Regions from separate parts of the Nonomuraea mesophila genome, predicted to be linked through region 4. Evidence: riboswitches for the same ligand, from Rfam matches in the RefSeq annotation. Region 4 holds a riboswitch; each other region holds the start of a gene.
The links. A riboswitch is a leader RNA that binds a small molecule or an ion and turns the genes downstream of it on or off. The one in region 4 is predicted to bind cyclic di-AMP.
Positions count from the first base shown of each region.

Region 1: another riboswitch for cyclic di-AMP. It lies ahead of E1295_RS23805 (CHAP domain-containing protein); the one in region 4 lies ahead of E1295_RS41365 (C40 family peptidase).
Region 2: another riboswitch for cyclic di-AMP. It lies ahead of E1295_RS45570 (glycoside hydrolase family 25 protein); the one in region 4 lies ahead of E1295_RS41365 (C40 family peptidase).
Region 3: another riboswitch for cyclic di-AMP. It lies ahead of E1295_RS19625 (coiled-coil domain-containing protein); the one in region 4 lies ahead of E1295_RS41365 (C40 family peptidase).

Region 1 covers NZ_SMLD01000064.1:40,385-45,086, forward strand. The annotation lists gene E1295_RS23785 (DUF6716 putative glycosyltransferase) at 1-118, opposite strand, end outside; gene E1295_RS23790 (hypothetical protein) at 115-1,071, opposite strand; gene E1295_RS23795 (aldo/keto reductase) at 1,169-1,990, shown strand; gene E1295_RS23800 (Gfo/Idh/MocA family protein) at 2,010-2,963, shown strand; cyclic di-AMP (ydaO/yuaA leader) riboswitch at 3,078-3,214, shown strand; gene E1295_RS23805 (CHAP domain-containing protein) at 3,227-3,913, shown strand; gene E1295_RS23810 (ABC transporter ATP-binding protein) at 3,996-4,702, opposite strand, start outside.
Region 2 covers NZ_SMLD01000262.1:1,540-6,241, reverse strand. The annotation lists gene E1295_RS45580 (amino acid permease) at 1-965, shown strand, start outside; gene E1295_RS45575 (isocitrate lyase/PEP mutase family protein) at 1,065-1,805, shown strand; gene E1295_RS45570 (glycoside hydrolase family 25 protein) at 1,957-2,679, opposite strand; cyclic di-AMP (ydaO/yuaA leader) riboswitch at 2,691-2,835, opposite strand; gene E1295_RS45565 (SDR family oxidoreductase) at 3,088-3,840, opposite strand; gene E1295_RS45560 (RrF2 family transcriptional regulator) at 3,899-4,396, shown strand; gene E1295_RS45555 (alpha/beta fold hydrolase) at 4,608-4,702, opposite strand, start outside.
Region 3 covers NZ_SMLD01000048.1:13,239-17,940, reverse strand. The annotation lists gene E1295_RS19635 (MerR family transcriptional regulator) at 1-118, shown strand, start outside; gene E1295_RS19630 (MFS transporter) at 148-1,410, shown strand; gene E1295_RS19625 (coiled-coil domain-containing protein) at 1,600-2,553, opposite strand; cyclic di-AMP (ydaO/yuaA leader) riboswitch at 2,559-2,701, opposite strand; gene galT (galactose-1-phosphate uridylyltransferase) at 2,768-3,850, opposite strand; gene E1295_RS19615 (DeoR/GlpR family DNA-binding transcription regulator) at 3,847-4,626, opposite strand.
Region 4 covers NZ_SMLD01000193.1:506-5,207, forward strand. The annotation lists gene E1295_RS41360 (hypothetical protein) at 1-462, opposite strand, end outside; gene E1295_RS41365 (C40 family peptidase) at 634-1,158, opposite strand; cyclic di-AMP (ydaO/yuaA leader) riboswitch at 1,232-1,395, opposite strand; gene E1295_RS41370 (C40 family peptidase) at 1,817-2,776, opposite strand; gene E1295_RS41375 (NYN domain-containing protein) at 2,877-4,130, opposite strand; gene E1295_RS41380 (response regulator) at 4,546-4,702, opposite strand, start outside.

The sequences.
Region 1 (4,702 bases), on a different contig from region 4:
GCGCGATCGGCGTGCGTACCACCGCCAGCTCCGTCTCGCAGCCGGCGGGCAGGTCGCCGAGCAGGCAGGCCGCCCACTTCAGGTAGGAGTCGGAGTCGGCAACCGCCAGCACTCTCACCCGGTCACTCCAGTCAGATGCGAGCGCAGAGCGGGTTCCGCCCTGCTGGTCCACCAGTCATCGGGAACGTTCACGGGCTCGATGGCGACGCCGCGCGGGCTGAGCAGCACCCGCAGCGAGGTGATCGCGGTCGAGGGGAGGCTGAGGACGCGCTGGCCCGCGTCGAGTCCGCGCAACGTCAGCTCGGCGGGCACGCCCGCGTCGTGCACGGTGATGCCGGGACGCTCCCGGATCAGGGCCACGTCCACGGGGTCCTCGCGGCGGTGCGGGTAGTAGGCGAGCGGCTCCCGCGCCGCCAGCTCGGTCAGCCAGCGCAGGTAGTGGTCGCGGTGCACGAGGCCGTTCCTGACGAGCGAGGTGCCGAGCACGACCGTGCGCTCGGCCGGCCCCTGCGTGCTGGGCGGCTGGGCGCGCAACCAGGCGAAGTCGTGGCGTACGAGGTCGACGCCGGTCCGGCGTACGGCGGCGGCCAGGTCGCCGGCCACGGGCAGCGCGGTGAAGACGGAGACGTCGCTCACGCGCAGCCGCAGCGCGGCCGCCAGGCCGAGCGCGGAGCGCGGCACGGTGGGCCTGGCGCGGGCCCGCAGCAGCGGCCGCCGTGGCCCGGCGGCCAGCAGTTCCAGCAGCCGCAGCGTGGCCAGCCCGTCGTCGACGATGACGATGCGTCCCGAGGTGAGCCCGGTGCCGGAGGTGAGCCAGCGCAGCTGGACCTTGCCGGAGAAGGCGTCGCCGACGGCGTGCACGCGCCTCGGCATGGCCTCGCGCGGTTCCGCGAGTTCTAGCCCGTCGGGCAGCCCGAGCGCGCGCAGCTCCCGGCGGGTCGCCTTCAGCGGGCGAAGCCCCGCCCGCGGCACGACGGCCGTGGCGGGCCCGAGGAGCCCGGCGTGGTGGGCCTCGACGGCGCACAGCATCTGGAGCGGGGACTCCACCCAGGCCGACGCCTGTTCGACCACTCCAGTCCTCCCAGCCGGGTGAGGGCACGTTCACGACCGCTTCAAGCTAGCCCGGCCGCCTTAAGCGGCCAGAAACGGTACGTGAACAATGGGACCCATGAACTCGCTCATGCTCAACACCGACGGCGTCCAGATCCCGCAACTCGGCTTCGGCGTCTGGCAGGTGCCCGCCGACGAGGCCGAGCAGGTGGTGGCGACGGCGCTGCGGGCCGGTTACCGGCACATCGACACCGCCGCCGCCTACGGGAACGAGGAGGGCGTGGGGCGTGCCGTGCGCGCGTCCGGCCTGCGCCGCGAGAAGGTGTTCGTCACCACCAAGCTGGCCAACGCCGACCACGCCCGCGCGGAGCAGGCCTTCGACGAGAGCCTGGCCCGGCTGGGTCTCGATCACGTCGATCTCTATCTCATCCACTGGCCGGTGCCGAAGCAGGACAAGTACGTCCAGGCGTGGAAGGCGATCGAGAAGATCTACCGTGACGGACGGGCCAAGGCCATCGGTGTGTCCAATTTCACGGTCGGCACGCTCACCCGGCTGATGAACGAGACCGACATCGTGCCCTCCATCAACCAGATCGAGCTCCACCCCTACTTCCAGCAGCGGGAGATGCGGGCCTTTCACGAGGCCAACGGCATCCTCACGGAGGCGTGGAGCCCGCTCGGCCAGGGCAAGGGGCTGCTGGACGATCCGGCGCTGGCGGTGCTGGCGGACAAGCACGGCAAGACGCCCGCGCAGATCGTGCTCCGCTGGCACCTGCAGCTCGGCAACGTCGTCATCCCCAAGTCGGTGACGCCGTCGCGGATCGCCGAGAACATCGATGTGTTCGACTTCATCCTCGACCCGGAGAGCATGGCCACCGTCGGCGCCCTGAACAGGGGCCTTCGCTTCGGGGGAGACCCGGACACGTTCAACGTGATCTGATGCGTCTAGCATCGTCGGCGTGCGCGATTTCACATGGGGCATAGCGGCGACGGGCGTCATCGCACGGACCGTCGGGGCGGCGATCGTGGCGGAACCCGGGATGCGGGTGGGCGCCGTCGGCTCCAGGAATCCGGAACGGGCGCGGGCCCTCGCGGCCGCGCTGGGCGCGGAGTCGGCCTACGGCTCCTATGAGCGCCTGTGCGCCGACCCGGCGATCGACGCGATCTACGTGGCGACGCCGCACACCGAGCACCTGCGGGTCACGCAGGCCGCCATCGCCGCGGGCAAGTCCGTCTTGTGCGAGAAGCCGCTGGCCGCGACCGTGGACGACGCCGAGAAGATGGTACGCATGGCGCGTGAGGCCGGCGTGTTCCTCATGGAAGCCATGTGGATGCGGTTCAACCCGCTGATCAGGCTCATCGCCGGCGACGCGCGCTTCGGCGAGATCCGGTCCGTGCAGGCCAGTTTCGGCTTCGCCATGCCGTACGACCCGGTGCACCGGCTGTGGGCCCCCGAGCTGGGCGGCGGCGCGCTGCTCGACCTGGGCGTCTACCCGTTCGGCCTGGCCCAGCTGCTTCTCGGCATGCCCACGGGCCTGCGCGTCACGGGCTCGCTGGCGCCGAACGGAGTTGACGCGGAGGCGGCCGGGATGTTGCTCTACCCCGGCGGCGCAAGGGCTTTCGTGGAAACCTCCTTGCTGGGGAATTACCCGAACCAGGCCTGTGTTGTAGGTACTCAGATGCGGGCGGACATCCATGCGCCGTTCTGGGCGCCCGAGCGGATCGTCCTCACCGGGCCCTCCATGGAGCCGGAGGAGCATGTGCTCGATCCGGCCGACAACGGATACGCCGGTGAGCTCCGCGAGGTCCGCGCCGCCACGGCCGAGGGCAGGATCGAATCCTCGATCATGCCTCTTGACGAATCCCTTGCCATGCTTGGGCTTCTGGCCGACGCTCGCAGGCAACTCGCCTAGCTGGGCTTTATGCAGTTGTAATCCTCTTGCCTCATGTATTACCTTGTGGGGCATCTCAAGGCATACGTCCGGTTTGTCCGGCTATGTCTGACCATCGCACGAGATCACAGGATCGTCCTGTGACCGCTGAATCCGCATCACGCGGAACCGGGGACCCACGTCCTTTGGGGTGAATCGGCACCTTGGTGCCGTAGGGCAGCTTCCACGCCCGAACCCGTCAGCTAACCCGGTAAGCGGCATGGAAGCAAGGAGTTATCCCCTCGATGGCCACGTTCCGACTTACCGCTGTCCCGAAGCGCACCATCGCCCGCGCCGCACTCGGCGCCGCCGTCCTCACCTCGGCCTTCGGCGTGAACGTCGTCGCCGCCAACGCCGACACCCCTCCCGGTGACAGGCCCGCCGCCGTCTCGCCGGTGACCGAGTCCGAGAAGCGCGCCGCCAAGGAGACCAAGGTCAACGTGACCGCCTCCCAGGTGCTGGACTTCGCCAAGTCCCAGGTCGGCGTCTCCGAGAACGCCGCCGGTGGCGGCACCCCGTACCAGAAGTGGTACGCCAACTCGCAGCGCGCCTCCGAGACCATCGCCCGTGACGGGGGCAACCGGGCCGCGTACCTGAACGCCGCCTGGTGCGCGATGTTCGTCTCCTGGGTCGGTGAGCAGACCGGTGCCCGCCCGCAGGTCGGCTGGGACGCCTACACCGTCGCCCACGCCAAGTGGTTCGCCGCCAACGACCGCTTCGGCACCGAGGCCAGGCCCGGCGCCGTGGTGTTCTTCTCCTGGGACGGCAGCAAGGACATCAGCGACATCCAGCACGTCGGCTTCGTCGTGAAGGACAACGGCGACGGCACCATCTCCACGATCGAAGGCAACACCGGCAACGGCAAGGTCGAGGAGCGTACCCGTCCGACCTCCCAGGTCGTCGGCTACGGATACCCCGAGTACGCCGCCTGACCCCCCGGTCCCCCCGCGTACGAGCGCGCGTCCCGCATGGGACGCGCGCTCTCGCGCGTCCGGACAGCCCTCGCCACCCGTCTCAGCCCTCGCCGCCCGCCGCGGCCCGCTGAACGGCGTGCAGCCCGGCATAGCGGCCGTCAAGGGCCATGAGCTCGTCGTGGCCGCCCTGCTCGGCGATGCGCCCGTCCTCCAGCACCACGATGAGGTCGGCCATGCGCACCGTCGGGAAACGGTGGGTGATCAGGAGGGTGATGGCCGCACGGTGGCGGCGGGCGGCCTGCGCGTACCGGGCGAAGAGCGCGCTCTCGGCGGGCGCGTCCAGGGAGGCGGTCGGCTCGTCCAGCACGAGCAGCAGCGGCTCCTCCCGCATCGAGGCGCGCGCCAGCGCCAGCCTCTGCCACTGCCCGCCGGACAGCTTCACCCCACCCGCGAAGCTGTCACCCAGCTCGGTGTCCAGGCCGTCCGGCAGCCCGGCCACCACGTCCGTGGCGCCGGCCCGCTCCAGCGCCCGGTCCACGGCTGCGCGGTCGCTCATGCGGGGCAGGTCGCCGATGCCGACGGTCTCCGCGGCGGTGAGCTCGAACGGCACCCAATCCTGGAACACGGCGCTGATCCGGCGCCGCCAGCGCCCCGCGGGCACGTCGCGGAGCGGGACGCCGTCCAGCAGGATTTCGCCGCCCGTGGGCTGATACAGGCCGCACAGCAGCTTGGCCAGCGTGGTCTTGCCCGAGCCCGGCGATCCGACCAGCGCGACGGTCGCGCCGGCGGGCAGGCGGAGGTCGATCC
Region 2 (4,702 bases), on a different contig from region 4:
CCGGCACCGGCGAGGGCCGCGTCGTGGACCTGTTCGCGGTGCTGCTGTGCCTGCTCATCGCCTTCCTGCTGAACCTCGGCATGCGCACCGCCGCCCGGTTCGAGACGTTCGTGGTGGCGCTGAAGGTCGCGGTCGTGCTGCTCGTCATCGTGGTCGGCTTCTTCCACATCAACACCGCCAACTACCACCCCTTCTTCCCGTACGGGATCGGCGGGGCCATCACCGGGGCCGCCACGGTGTTCTTCGCGGTGTTCGGCTACGACGCGATGAGCACGGCGGCCGAGGAGTCACGCGACGCGCAGCGGCACATGCCCAAGGCGATCATCTACTCGCTGATCATCGCCATGGTGCTGTACGTGCTGGCCACGCTCGTGCTGACCGGCATGCAGAACTACCGCGAGATCGACCCAGAGAGCGGCTTCTCCTCGGCGTTCGCCTCGGTCGGGCTGTCCGGGCTGGCGTCGTTGATCGCGGTGGGCGCCATCATCGGCATCCTCACGGTCATGTTCACGTTCATGCTCGGCGTCACCCGCGTGTGGTTCTCGATGAGCCGTGACGGGCTGCTGCCGCAGTGGTTCGCCAAACTGCACCCGGTACGGCGCGTGCCCACGCGCGTCACCTGGATCGTGGGCGCCGCGTCCGCCGTGATCGCCGGGTTCCTGCCCATCCAGGAGGCCGCCGAGCTGACGAACATCGGCATCCTGCTGGCGTTCGTCGTCGTGTGCCTGGCCGTGATCGTGCTCCGCTACCGGCAGCCCGGCCTGCACCGCGAGTTCCGCACGCCAGGGATGCCCGTCGTGCCGGCCATCGGGGTGCTCTTCTCGATCTGGCTGATCACCTTCCTGGACCCGGTGACGTGGCTGCGTTTCGCCGCCTGGTTCCTGCTCGGGCTGGTCATCTACTTCGTCTACAGCCGCCGGCACTCCGCCCTGGAACGGCGGCCGGCCGGGCCGGGCGAGCACTGACGGCCGCCGCTGTGCCGCGGATCACACCGCAAAGGTGTCACGCAGTGAAGGCCGCGGGAGTCATGGAAGCAACATGACCCTCACAGGCAAGGAACGATCATGTCGAGCACCCGTACCGATCTCCTGCGTGCCCTGCACAAACCCGGCGACCCGCTGATCCTGCCGAACGTGTGGGACGCGGGCAGCGCCACCGTCGTGGCCGAGGCAGGCTTCCCCGCCCTGGCGACGGCCAGCGCGTCCATCGCCGCCCTGCTGGGGCGCGGCGACCACCAGCAGGCGCCCGTCGACGAGATGCTCGACATGGCCGCCAGGATCATCAGGGCCGTGGACGTACCGGTGACCGTCGACGCCGAGGGCGGCTACGGCCTGCCGGCCGATGAGCTCGCCGAACGGCTCACCGCCATCGGCGCGGCCGGGTTCAACATCGAGGACACCGACTACCAGGGTGGGGGACTGGTCGACGCCGGCACGCAGGCCGCGCGCATCGCCGCGCTGCGGGAGGCGGGGCCCGACCTGGTGATCAACGCGCGGGTCGACGTGTTCCTGACCGGCTCGACCTCGGTCGAGGAGATCGCGGACCGCGGGCGCCGCTACCTGGAGGCCGGCGCCGACTGCGTCTTCCCCATCCTGGCCCCGTCGGAGGAGGTGGTGGGCGACCTGGTCAAGGCCGTCGCCGGGCCGGTCAACGTGTCCTGCATGCCCGGCATGGACCTGGGCAGGCTGGCCTCCCTCGGCGTCGCCCGCGTCTCGTTCGGCCCGCTGACGTACCTGGCCGCGCTGGATGCGCTCAAGGCCATGGCGGGACGCATCCGCGCGGGCCAGGACCCGTACGCGACCTGACCGGCGCGCGGAGGGCCGGCCCGCCCTCCGCGCGCCCGGTCAGCCGCGCCCGGTCAGCCGCGCTCGGTCAGCCGCGCTCGGTCAGCCGCGCTCGGTCAGCCGCGCTCGGTCAGCCGCGCTCGGTCAGCCGCGCTCGGTCAGGCGCGCTCGGTCAGGCGGAGGCGCGGCCCAGGGCCCGCAGCTCGTCGGGGGAGAGCGCCGAGACGTTCTGGTCGATGGGGGAGTCGGAGTACTGGTGGATGGTCCAGGACTTCCAGTCGGCCGGCGGTGTCACCGTCCCCTTCGGCTTGCTGTAGTGGGCCACCCACAGGGGGTACTCGGCCAGGCCCTTGCCGTAGGTGTCGGCGAAGTTCCAGCCGCTGTAGAACATCGGGGTGATGCCGGTCTCGGCCTTCACGTGCGCCAGCCACGCCTTGGCCCAGGCGTTGACCTCCTCGACGGACTTGCCGTCGGTGGTCTCCAGGTCCAGCACCAGCAGGTCGCCGGCCTGGGAGGGCTGCGCGTGCACCACCGACAGGAAGTGCTCGGCCTCGACGATGGGGTCGTTGCCGGGGTGTCCGTAGTGGTACGCACCGCGCACGATGCCCTTCTTGCCCAGCTCGCTCCAGTGCCGGGAGAAGGCGGCGTCACGGAAGTCGGTGCCCTCGGTGGCCTTGATGATGCCGAACTGCGCGGGGCTGGCCGCCCAGTCGTGCTGCGGCTGGTAGTTGGACACGTCCTGGCCGTAGGTGAGCGTCGGCTGCTCGGCCGCCTGGGCCGAGCCCGGCTCGACGGGGTCCGCGTACGCGGGTGCGCTCGCGCCCGAGAGCGCGGCGGTTCCGGCCAGCAGGGCGCCGGCGGCGGAAAGGCTGAGACGTCGCGTGAGTTCGCGCATGGGGGGATCGACTCCTTGCTTCCAAGTGCCTACCGGGTTAGCTGACGGGTTCGGACGTGGAAGTGCCCTACGCACGCGGCCGTCGGCCGGCGTGCGATTCACCCCGGAAAGGTGGGTCCCCGGTTCCGCGCTGTGCGGATTCGGCCTGTCAATGTCGCGGCAAAGGGCCGGGCGAACGATCACCGCTGACCTCTGCCGTAATCCCCAGAAAGGTATATACCACCCCATAAGCGCTGCAAGCGGTATAAATCCCCATGCAATGTGTTTTTTACCTGAGAAGGCCCTGGAACGCCGCGTGTGCAGGCGTTCCAGAGTTTTGGCAAAATTTTCCCGGCACCGTACGCAGGCCCCCTATGAAGCGGGCGTCGCAGGTCGGTGCCCGCGCCGCCGGGAAGCCGGCCTGGACGTTCACCGCTGCTCCGCCAGCCAGGCATCGAAAGTGGTCGGCGCGATGCGCGCACCCTCGCCGGGCATCAGCACGTCCCCCGCCATCGCCGGGCCGAAGACTCCCGACCACGTCGGCACGAGCCGCACCGTACGTCCCCGTGCCTGGTGCGTGCGCCGGGCCATGTCGACCAGGTCCTGCGGCTCGGGACCGGCGACGTCGGCGCACCGTCCACGCGGTTCGCCGGTCGCGATCTCGGCGAGCACGCCGGCCACGTCGGCGGGCGCGATCGGCTGCACGAGCAGCGGCGCGATCGTGGCGACGCCGCCCTGCTCCGTCCAGCTCGCCACCATTTCGGCGAAGTCGTGGAACTGCGTGACCGGCACGATCGTCCACGGCACCGGCCCGGCGGCCACGAGCCGCTCCTGCTCCCGCTTGCCGGCGTAGTGGGCGTTGCCCTCGACGCGGTGGATCCCGACGATCGACAGCAGGACGTGGTGGCGCACCCCGGCCCGCTCCTCGGCGGCCAGCAGGTTCCGCGTGGTGGCGCCGAAGAACGCCACCGTCTCCTCCGGGCCGGCCGGAGGCGCGTTCAGGGCGTCGATGACCGCTTCCACGCCGGTCAGGGCGTCGTCGAGACCTCTGACCGGCTCGCCGGTCGCCAGGTCCACGCCGAGCGAGCGGCTGATGCGCACGACCTCGTGTCCGTCGCGTTCGAGAGTGGCGGCGGTGAGTGCCCCGATGTTCCCGGTCGCGCCGGCGACTGCGATCCGCATGGTGATCCCCTTAATTATGGACTAAAGGGATCCATAATAACTTCGATAGACTCGTGGCGTGAAGCTGCCTGTGAGTACCGAGTGGGTCCTGCACTGCGCGACCACGCTGGCCCAGCTCCAGCCCGGAGACAGCGCGTCGGCGGCGCAGCTCGCGCTCCACTTCGACCTGCCGGCGGCCTACCTCACCAAGCAGCTCAAGGAACTGGTCAAGGCCGGGCTCCTGGTCGCGTCCACCGGCCCGAGGGGAGGCTTCCGGCTGGCGCGGCCCGCCGCCGAGATCACGCTGCTGCAGATCGTGGAGGCCGTCGACGGCCGGTCCACGCCGTACGAGTGCCGCGAGATCCGCCGGCAGGGGCGCGGCGCGCTGCCTGCGGAGGAGTGCGAGCACATCTGCGTCCTCGCCGAGAAGATGGCCGACGCTCACCGGGCATGGCGGGCCAGCCTTGACGGCGTCACCCTCGCCGACATCCTTACCGAACTGCCGGAATGGGCGCCGGCCCGCACCCGGCAGCGCCTGACGGCCGGCCCGAAGGCGCACAACCCCGCCGGCCAGTGAGGTGTCGCGGCCCTGCTCGGGGCCCCGCTGCCGCGGACGCCACGCGGGGTGCCGGTCAGGGAGCTGGGACAACCGTCGGGTGAGGCGCTGCGACGGTCGCTGGGTGAGCGTTGCGGCGGCCGGCGGTTGAGGGCCGGTGGGTGAACGCCGGGGCGGCCGGCGATTGAGGCGCTGGGGCGGTCGCTGGGTGAGGCGCCGGGGCGGCCGGCGATCAGGCGGCCTGGTGCCACAACTCCGCGAGCAGGCCGTTCAGCGTCTCCGGTGCCTCCACGTGGGGCCAGTGGCCGGCGCCGGGGACCGACGCGT
Region 3 (4,702 bases), on a different contig from region 4:
CGGCCTGATCGCGCTGGCGTACGCCGCCGGCGCGCCCGACAACATCGCCGGCGTCGTCGCCGACGTGGTGAATCTCCAGACACCGGCCGCACCCGAAGCCGGGGGCAACGGGCGGTGAGCACGGCACGATCATTCGGCGTCCACACGATGGATCGCCGTCCCCTGGCCATCGCGGCCTACCGGCGGCTGTGGGTGGCATCGGCTGTCTGCGCGGTGGGCGGTTCGTTCAGCGTGATCGCGGTACCGGCCCAACTGTTCACGGTGACCGGCTCTTCGGCGGCCGTGGGCGTAGCGGGCGCGGTGTCGTTCGTGGCGCTGGTCGGGGCGGCGCTTTGGGTCGGGGCCCTCGCCGACGTCGTGGACCGGCGAAAGGTGTTGCTCGCGGCGCACAGCGGTCTGGCGTTGACGTACGCAGCCTTGTGGATCCACGCCGCACTGGGCGGACGCTCCGTTGCCATCCTGATGACGCTGGTCGCCTGCCAAGGGCTGGCCTTTGCGGCGATCATGACCACGATGGGTGCCACGGTGCCCCGCCTTGTCCCGATCGAGCTGCTGCCGGCGGCCAACGGCCTCAGCTCCTTGACCCGTTACGCCGGGTCGATCCTGGGCCCTGTCCTGGCAGGTGTGTTGATACCGCTCGTCGGGCTCGACACGCTGTACCTGTTCGACGCCGTCGCGCTGCTGGCCATCGTGTGGGCCGTCGTCAAGCTGCCACCGCTGCCACCGCACCCGGGCAGTCCATCGGCCGATCCGGATGCCCGCAGCCGCGGGCGCCGGCCCGTGATCGGCCAAGTGCTGGCCAGTTTCCGGTACTTGGCGGCCAGCCGGCTGCTGGTGGCCGTACTGGCGGTGGACCTCGCGGCGATGGTCTTCGGGATGCCGACAGCCCTGTTCCCGGAGCTCGCCCAGCACAGCTACGGCGGACCCGCGGCAGGTGGCCTGGAACTCGGCCTGCTGTACGCCGCCTATCCAGCAGGAGTCGTCACGGCGGCCTTGTGGTCCGGCACGTTCACCCGCGCCCGGCGTCACGGTGCGCTCATGGCGGCGGCCGCGGCGGCGTGGGGGATCACCGTGGTGGCGTTCGGATCGGCTGCGCATCTGTGGATCGCGCTGACGGCGCTCGTCCTCGGCGGTGCGGTCAACTTCGTGCTGAGCACGTTTCGCAATGCCATCACCCAAGCACACACCCACGACGCCATACGCGGCAGGATCCAGGGCTTGCTCACCGTCGTCCTCTTCGGAGGCCCGCACATCGCGAACCTGCTGCACGGGGCCGCCGCATCGATTCTCGATCCGCGGATGGTGATCTGCGCCGGCGGGCTGCTCACGACCGTGACCGTGGCGGGGATCGCCTGGGCGACGCCAGAACTGCGGAACTACGCGCCTCAACAGATGCCGTCTCCCGGGTAGGAGGCGGATCTGCGTGTCGGCACAGTGTCAGGTCCGGTTACGCGCCTGGCCCGCAGCGTTGCCATAGCGGGCTGGTCGACCGCCGCAGATCGTCGCCCACCGACCGACGGTTCCCGGCGCAAGCCCGAGCAGCCGGCTTCTTGCTACGACGGCGCAGGCGAAGCAGCGGGAGCACAGGGTTCTCCCTTGTCAGTTCATGGAGATGTGCACGTGGTCGTAGTGGTTCTCCGTGATGCTGCCACGGTCGGACATCGTGCTCCAGCCCGATCCGTGGTTGATGCGCTGCTTCCAGATGACGTACTTGACGCCCAGCTTGCTCTTGTTCTTGATGGCCCATTCCGCGATGCGGTCGCCCAGGGCGGCGTTGGCGGCGGAGGGCATCGAGCCGCCCGTGCTCATCATGAAGTCGCAGGCCCGGCCCAGCGGGTGTTCGCCGCTTGAGCCGCCGCGGAAGCAGCCGACGGTGAAGGGCAGCGCGAAGTTCTTGCCGATCTGCTCCTTCATCAACCGCGTGCGCGGGGTGATGTTGTCGGAGCCGGACGGCAGTTCGGGCGCCCAGCCGCCGTCCGACCTGCGGTTCGTGCCGAACGGCACCAGGTCCTGCAGCTTCTTCTCGATGTCGTCGATGACGTCCTCGGCCTTCTCGCGCCGGCCGGCCACCTCGGCGGCGTCCTTGCGGATCTTGCCGGCGAGCTCGGCGGCCTCCAGGGCGGCCTTCTTCTTCTGGTCGCGTGCCTTGGCCACGCCCTGCACGAACGCCTGCTGCTCGGCGGTGACCTGGTTGAGCACGGCCGCGCCGCCGCTGTTCTCGGGCAGCATGAACGCGGGAACGCCGGAGTTGCCATTCTGGTAGCGCAGCCGGGCGATCTCGGCGACCCGCTTCTCGGCCGTCGTGAGCGCCTCCTCGGCGGTGGCCAGCCGGGCCTTGGCCGCCTTGGCCGACTTCTGTGCCTTGGCCAGCTCGACCCGCTTGAGGTTGTACGCCTCGATCAGCTTGTCGACCTTGTTGTTGAGCTGCTTGAGCTGGGCCCGTAGCTCCGACTCCTTGGGCTTGGCCGTTGCGGACGCCGGGGCCGCCGAGACGGCGACGGCGGCGGCGGCGATGAGACCGATGGCAAGACTCGCGGGGGACGAAGCCGCCACGTAGGTGTTCCTCTCCCTCTGCCGGCCGGGTTAGCTGACGGGTTCGGGTAAGGGAGCTGCGTTTCCCTACCACCGAAGTGGATTCACCCCAGGTGCGATGGGTCCCCGGCTCCTGGGCAACTCGCCCAGGATTAGGCGGTGCAACGGCTGTTACGGCCGGTGCATAACGGGATATTAGTGGTAGATCACGAGTCATGCGACCTTAAGTAGAAATCTATTCTTGATCGATCCGTGACCGGAGCATACAGGCCGCCTCCTCCGGCATCACGTCGTTGACGAACGCGCCCATCGCGGACTCCGAGCCCGCCAGATACTTGAGCTTGTTCGGCGCCCGCCGGATGCTGAAAAGCTCCAGATGCAGGTACGCGAGCTCGCGGTCCCGCCGCACCGGAGCCTGGTGCCAGGCCGAGATGTACGGCATCACGCCGCCGAACAACCCGTCGAAGGCCCGCAGCACCGAGGTGTAGAGCGGGGCGAACGCCGCACGTTCCTCCTCCGTGAGCGCCGCCAGGTCGGGCACCTGCCGGTGCGGATAGACGTGCACCTCGAACGGCCAGCGCGCGGCCGCCGGCACGAACGCCGTCCACAGCTCGTTACCGGCCACCACCCGCGTCCCGGCGGCCCGCTCGGCGGCCAGCACGTCGGCGAACAGGTTGCCCGGGCCCTGATGGCGGGCCGCCGCACCGAGCTGGAGCTTCGTCCTGGGCGTGACGTACGGGTAGGCGTAGATCTGGCCGTGCGGGTGCGCCAGCGTGATACCGATCTCCTCACCCCGGTTCTCGAAGCAGAACACCTGCTCCACGCCCTCGATCGCGGACAACTCGGCCGTACGGTCGGCCCAGGCCTCCATGACGAGCCGTACCTGTGCGTCGGAGAGCTTGGAGAAGGAGGACGAGTGGTCGGAGGTGAAGCACACCACCTCGCAGCGCCCCACCCCCGGACGAACCTCGCTCAACCCGCCAACATCGTCATAAGTCCCGAAATTTGTGGAGAAGGATGGGAAGCGGTTCTCGAACACCACCACGTCATAGTCGTAGGCCGGGATCTCCGTCGACCGCGCGTCCGACGACGGGCACAACGGGCACTCGGCGGACGTGCCCGTCGGCAGGAACGTCCGCGTCTGCCGGTGCCCGGCCATCGCGATCCACTCCTCGGTCAGCGGGTCGTAGCGCAGCTCGGAGGCCACCGGCCGGGGCTCCAGCGGCCGACGGTCGATCGCGCTGCGATCGGCGTCGTCGCGCTGGTCGAAGTAGACCAGCTCCCGGCCGTCGGCCAGGTGGGTGATGGTGCGCTTCAATGCGTGCCCTCCGCGATGATCAGTTCTCCGGCCCGCTCGGCCAGCTGGGTACGGGCGTCCTCGGGCAACCCCGCGTCGGTGATGACCACGTCCGCCTCGCTCAGTTCGGCGATGGTGCTGATGCCCACGGTGTTCCACTTGGTGTGGTCGGCCGGGACGACCAGCCGGTGCGCGGCCGCCACGAGCTCCCTGTCGGTCTCCGACTCCAGCAGGTTCGGCGTGGTGAACCCGGCCCGCACGCTCATCCCGTGCACGCCGAGGAAGAGCGTGTCCACGTGCAGGCGGCGGATCGCGGCCACGGCAACCGGGCCGACCAGCGCGTCGGACGGCGTACGTACGCCTCCCGTCAGCACGACGGTGCGGTCGGCGCGCGGGTTGCGGTGGAAGACCTCGGCGACGGGGATCGAGTTGGTGATCACGGTCAGCTCGGGGACGCCGATGAGGTGGTGGGCCAGCGCCCAGATCGTGGTGCCCGCCGACAGCGCCACGGCGGTGCCGGGGCGGACCAGCCTGGCCGCGTGCCGCGCGATGGCCTCCTTCTCCTGCTGCTGACGGGCGGACTTCGCGGTGAAGCCCGGCTCCTCGGTCGATCCAGGACCGAGGGCGGTCGCCCCGCCGTGTACCTTCTCCAGCAGGCCGCGTTCGGCCAGCACCTCAAGGTCACGGCGGATGGTCATGTCGGAGACGCCCAGTTCGCGTACGAGGTCGGCGACCCGGACACCGCCGTTGCTGCGCACACGTTCGAGGATCGTCTGCTGACGCTGCTGTGCGAGCACGCCCGCTCCTTCCAACAGATTCCACCAAATTATGACACGGCGCTGTTGGGGAATGTTAGGTCGCTACGGATCGCTT
Region 4 (4,702 bases):
GACGGGCAGCCCGCCGGTGCCCGCGGCGACGTGGGTCAGCTCGTGGGTGAGGACGACGTCCTTGCCGAGGGACGTGAGCCTGCCGAACGACTCGGGGACGACGATCACCCTGCCGTCGTCGGCCACCGCCGCCAGCCCGTCGAGAGGCCCGGAGCCGGCCAGCCTGGCGGCGTCCTGCGCGGTGTCGGGGACGATGACCACGGGCCGTACGGGGCGGCCGAGCACGGCCGTGACCCGCAGCGCCGCCGAGTCGGCGCGGCGGGCGAGCTCGTCGAGCGTGCCGGGCGCGGCGTGGTGGCCGGTGACGAGGGAACGTGCTCCGCGGGCGACGGCCTGGCCGTCCGGCCACAGGTCGCGGTCCCGCGCGGGGAGGGCCGGCGGTCCGGGAGCGGGAGCGTCGGCGGCGAGGCCGAGGAGGAGGACCGCGGTCAGCGCGGCTCGTCGGCTCACCTGCGGGGACACGCTGCCGATCGTAGCGGGGGCCGGCGCGTACGCCGGCGCGAAGAACGGTGCCGGGAACGGTGACGCGAGCAGTGCGGGCGGACGATGCCGGGATCAGTGACGGCGAGCGGTGGGGGACGGGAGCCCGCCCAGGGTCCTGAGTGGATCCTCAAGGCCCCGGGCGGGGCTTCGTCACAGGCCGGGACGGACCGCGCCGACGAACGACGACTTGCGCCATCCGCCCAGCTTGTCGATGCGCACCCGTTCGCCTGTCCGCGGCGAATGGATCATTTTGCCCTTGCCGACGTACATGCCCACGTGGCCGAGCCCGTTGAAGAACATGAGGTCGCCTGGCTTGAGGTTCTTCCAGGAGACCTTGTTCCTGATGCGGGCGAACTGGCTGCTCGCCACGCGCGGGAGCTTCACCCCGGCCTTCTTCCAGGCGAACTGGACGAGGCCGGAGCAGTCAAACGAACCAGGTCCTGTGGCGCCGTAACGGTACGGGTCACCGATCTGGTTCTTGGCCACGGCGAGGGCCTTGCCGGCCTTCACCTTCTGCCGAGCGATCTTGGCTGCTCGCTTCCGAGCGGCCTTGGCCGACTTCGCGGTGGTGGCGGCCGTGGCCGCCCTCACCGAGGAGACGCCGGCCGTGTCGCTCGTCGTCGCCGCCAGGGCCGCCGGGGCATGGAGGACCAGACCTCCGGCCGTCACGGTCATCGTGAGCGCTGCGCCACGCAGGGCAAGGCGGGACAGACGGGGGTTATGCAGGGAGGTAGACAGGATTTCTCCTTGGGTCTTCCACGAACGCCTACCGGGTTAGCTGTCGGATTCGGGCCTGGAAGTCGCCCTACGGCGCGATGGGCGCGCCGATTCACCCCTGATCCCTGGGGAACTGGGATCGCTGGGTCCCCGGTTCCGTGCCTCCTGGCTGCACGGATTCGGCAGGCCATCGCCCCGGTCAGACAGGTGTGCCATGGGGATATCGCGGCGATGACCAGCGGATCTTTATCTGTCTTCACATCGGGAGGGACCGATGCGGGGCCGCGGCGCCATGGCTTGTGCACCGCGACGACGCCAGAAGCTACGTCGTACGGTCAAGGATCGGCAAAAGCGCAGTCAGCCGGTAAAGATCCAAAAAGGTGTCAGTAAAATCCGGAACCCCTGCTGAAACAGGGGCGCCGTTACCAAAAAGTGACCCTACTCACACTTCTGGCCACGCCCGTCTGTCAAGGGTCATATGTCGCTTTTGTCACACTCTTCGCGTCCTGCGCGCGAGACCCGCGGTGATCAGCTGATGGCGGAACGTGGCGGAACACGGCCGCGAGCCGCCCGCAGGGCGACTTCACGGTGGCAACGATGCCGCGTCGTAGGAGGGTTACGGGCGGACGGCGCCCACGAGGCTGCGGCCGTAGGCGGAGAGGCTGACCACCTTGACCACGTCGCCCGTCTGCGGCGCATGGACGATCTTGCCGTTGCCCGCATAGATGCTGACGTGCCCCAGGCCCTCGCTGAAGATGAGGTCCCCGGGCTGGAGGGCGTTCAGCGACACCCTGCGGCTGGCGCCCCACGACCACTGCGACCACGTCGTCCTCGGCAGCGACACGCCCGCCGCCCGCCAGGCGGCCTGGGTGAGCCCCGAGCAGTCGTAGCCGCCTGGCCCGGTCCCGCCGAACACGTACGGCTTGCCGACCTGCGCGAACGCGAACCGCAGCACCGCCGCGGCGTTCCCGGAGGCGGATCCGGTGTACTCGATGCCGGTGCTGTTCGGGTCACCGGTCCGGTAGGCGCCCAGCTTCTTCAGCAGCTTCTTCTGCTTGGCGATGAGGCCGAGGATCTCCTTGCGCTCCTTCTCGACCTGGCCGCGCACCTCGTCGGCGGAGCGCAGCGCGTCCTGCGCCTTGTCGCGTTGCTTCTTCAGCCCGCGGTTCTCCCGGTCGAACGCGGCCAGCTTCTCCGAGCGCTCCTTGGCCATCTGCCCGGCCAGCGCCATCCCGGCCAGCCGTCCCTGCGGGTTCTCGGAGCCGACCAGCCCGGGGAGGGAGGTGGCGTACTCGCCGACCCGGTAGACGCTGGCGGCCATGTCGGCGATCTCGACGCGCAGGTCGGCGACCGTCCGGAGCTTGCGCTTGTAGCTCTTATTCAGCTTGGTGTAGGAGCCCTTGGCCTTCTTGTAGCGCTCGGTCGCCGCGTTGTAACGGTCGACGACCTTGTCGGCCTTGTCGTTGAGCTTGTCGAGCTTGGCCTTGGCCTGCCCGATGGTGGGCTTCGGATCAGCGAGCGCGGCGCCCATGGGGGACACCACCAGCCCGAACGCGAGACCCACGGCCACCGGCACCCGGCCAAACCTCACTGCGTCGCCTCCCAGGGATCATTACTGGGGCGAAATAGTACAGAAGTGGCGGGTGGGGTCTCACCCGAACATACCAATTCGTAACTTAAGCCCGGCCCAGGCGGCGCAGCAGCAAGCCAGAAGGAACGGGTCTGGCTCCCATCCGCCTGACGGACTCGGCCACCTCCCGGTCCGACGAGACGACGGCGATGGCACGGCCGGGCGGCTCGGCGCGTACGAGCTGGCGGATCAGGTCGTCGGCGATCTCCCCCGGCGCGCTGAACAGCACCCGCACCCCGCGCGGCGCCACGACCTGCACGGGGGCGTTGAGCTCGGCCCCGTCGAACACCGCGGTCACCTCGACCCTGGTCTGCGCCACCAGCCCGCCCAGCCCGGTCATCAGCCGGTTGCGCTGGTCGGCGAGGGTGAGCGTGCCGTAGCCGGTCTTGGTGACGTTGTAGCCGTCGATGATCAGATGGACCTGCGGCAGCGCGAGCAGCTGGTCGAGGAGCTGCGGATCGTCGTCGGCGAGCGCACGCGCGGGCACGCGCACGCCCGGCCGCTCTCCGGTGACCGCGGCGACCGAGTCGGCCGGCCGGCTGATCGTGGTGGGCAGGGCCAGCTCCCTGCGCAGCCCGGCGGAGGCGTCCTGCAGCGCGTCGAGCAGCACCCTGATGCGAGAGTCCTCGATGCTCCTGCCCTCACGCGCGGCCCGGCGCGAGGCTTCGAGCTGCTTCTCCACGTCGGTCAGCCGCTCGCGCAGCCGCCGCAGCTCGGACTCGCCGGCGCTGCCCGCGGCCGAGGCGGCCGTGCGCGCATCCTCTGCGGCCCGCTCCATCTCCTCGGCCCGCCGCACCGCGGCCTTGGCCCGCTCGCGGGCGTCGTGGAGCCTGCGGCGCAGATCGGAGTTCTCGGCGCGGGCGGCCTTGACCTGCCCGCGCAGGCGGTCGGTCTCTTCCTTGGCCGCGCTCTTCTGCGCGGCGAGCTGCTCGCGCAGCCGGGTGACGACCTCCTCGCGCTCGGAGCCCTCGGCGGCCGCCAGCGACTGCTCCAGGTCGGCGCGGGCGGTCTCGATCATCTCCGCCCAGCCGGGCGGGCGCGTGAGATAGGCGGCCGCGGCCACGAGCACGGGGTCGGCGGCGGGCGGCACGTTGCCCTCGGCGAGCGAGGCGACCAGCTCTGGCCAGCCCGCGGTCACCGACTCGGCGACCAGCTCGCGGAACTTCTTGTCGTTCTCCAGCTGCGCCGCGATGGGCGCGCCGGCCAGCTTGGCCCGCTTGCGGGGGTCGAACTTGGCGATGCCACGAAGCGGCGGCGGAATGCTGGCAGCGGGCAGCGTGCCGAGAACTTGAGACGCCAAGTCGACGACATTCAGCCGCACCTGCTCGGGAAGCGGGCGAGACAGGCCTTCACCCGCTGAACTCATCCCACTTGTCCCTTCGTGACATGCCCTTTCAGACAAGGGTACGGCTGCCGCGTACCTGACCGTAACGGCCACTCCACTGTGGACAAGCGCTTGGTCACGGGCGGCGGGCCGCGCCGGCACGGGTGCTCACCAGGGGGCCGGCCGTGGCGGCCCGGCGTCGTACCGTCCGCTCGTGACCCCGCCGCAACGCGCGGGACCCGCGCCGGCCTGGCACGGAACGGCCGCGCCACAGGCCCGGTGGGGGCGCCGGCCGGCCTGGTCACGGGCACCCGGCGCGAAAAGCTGGAATTCCAGCGGTCCGCCGACCGGAGAACGCCACGATCGGGGCACCGGCCGCGCGGTGCCCCCGCTACGAACCCGCGTCGTAGACCAGGAGCGCGATCTGCACCCGGTTGTTGAGGTCGAGCTTGGTCAGGATGCGCGACACGTGAGCCTTGACCGTGGGCACGCTCATGAACAGCTCGCCCGCGATGTCGGCGTTCGACTTGCCCTGGCCGACGGCCGTC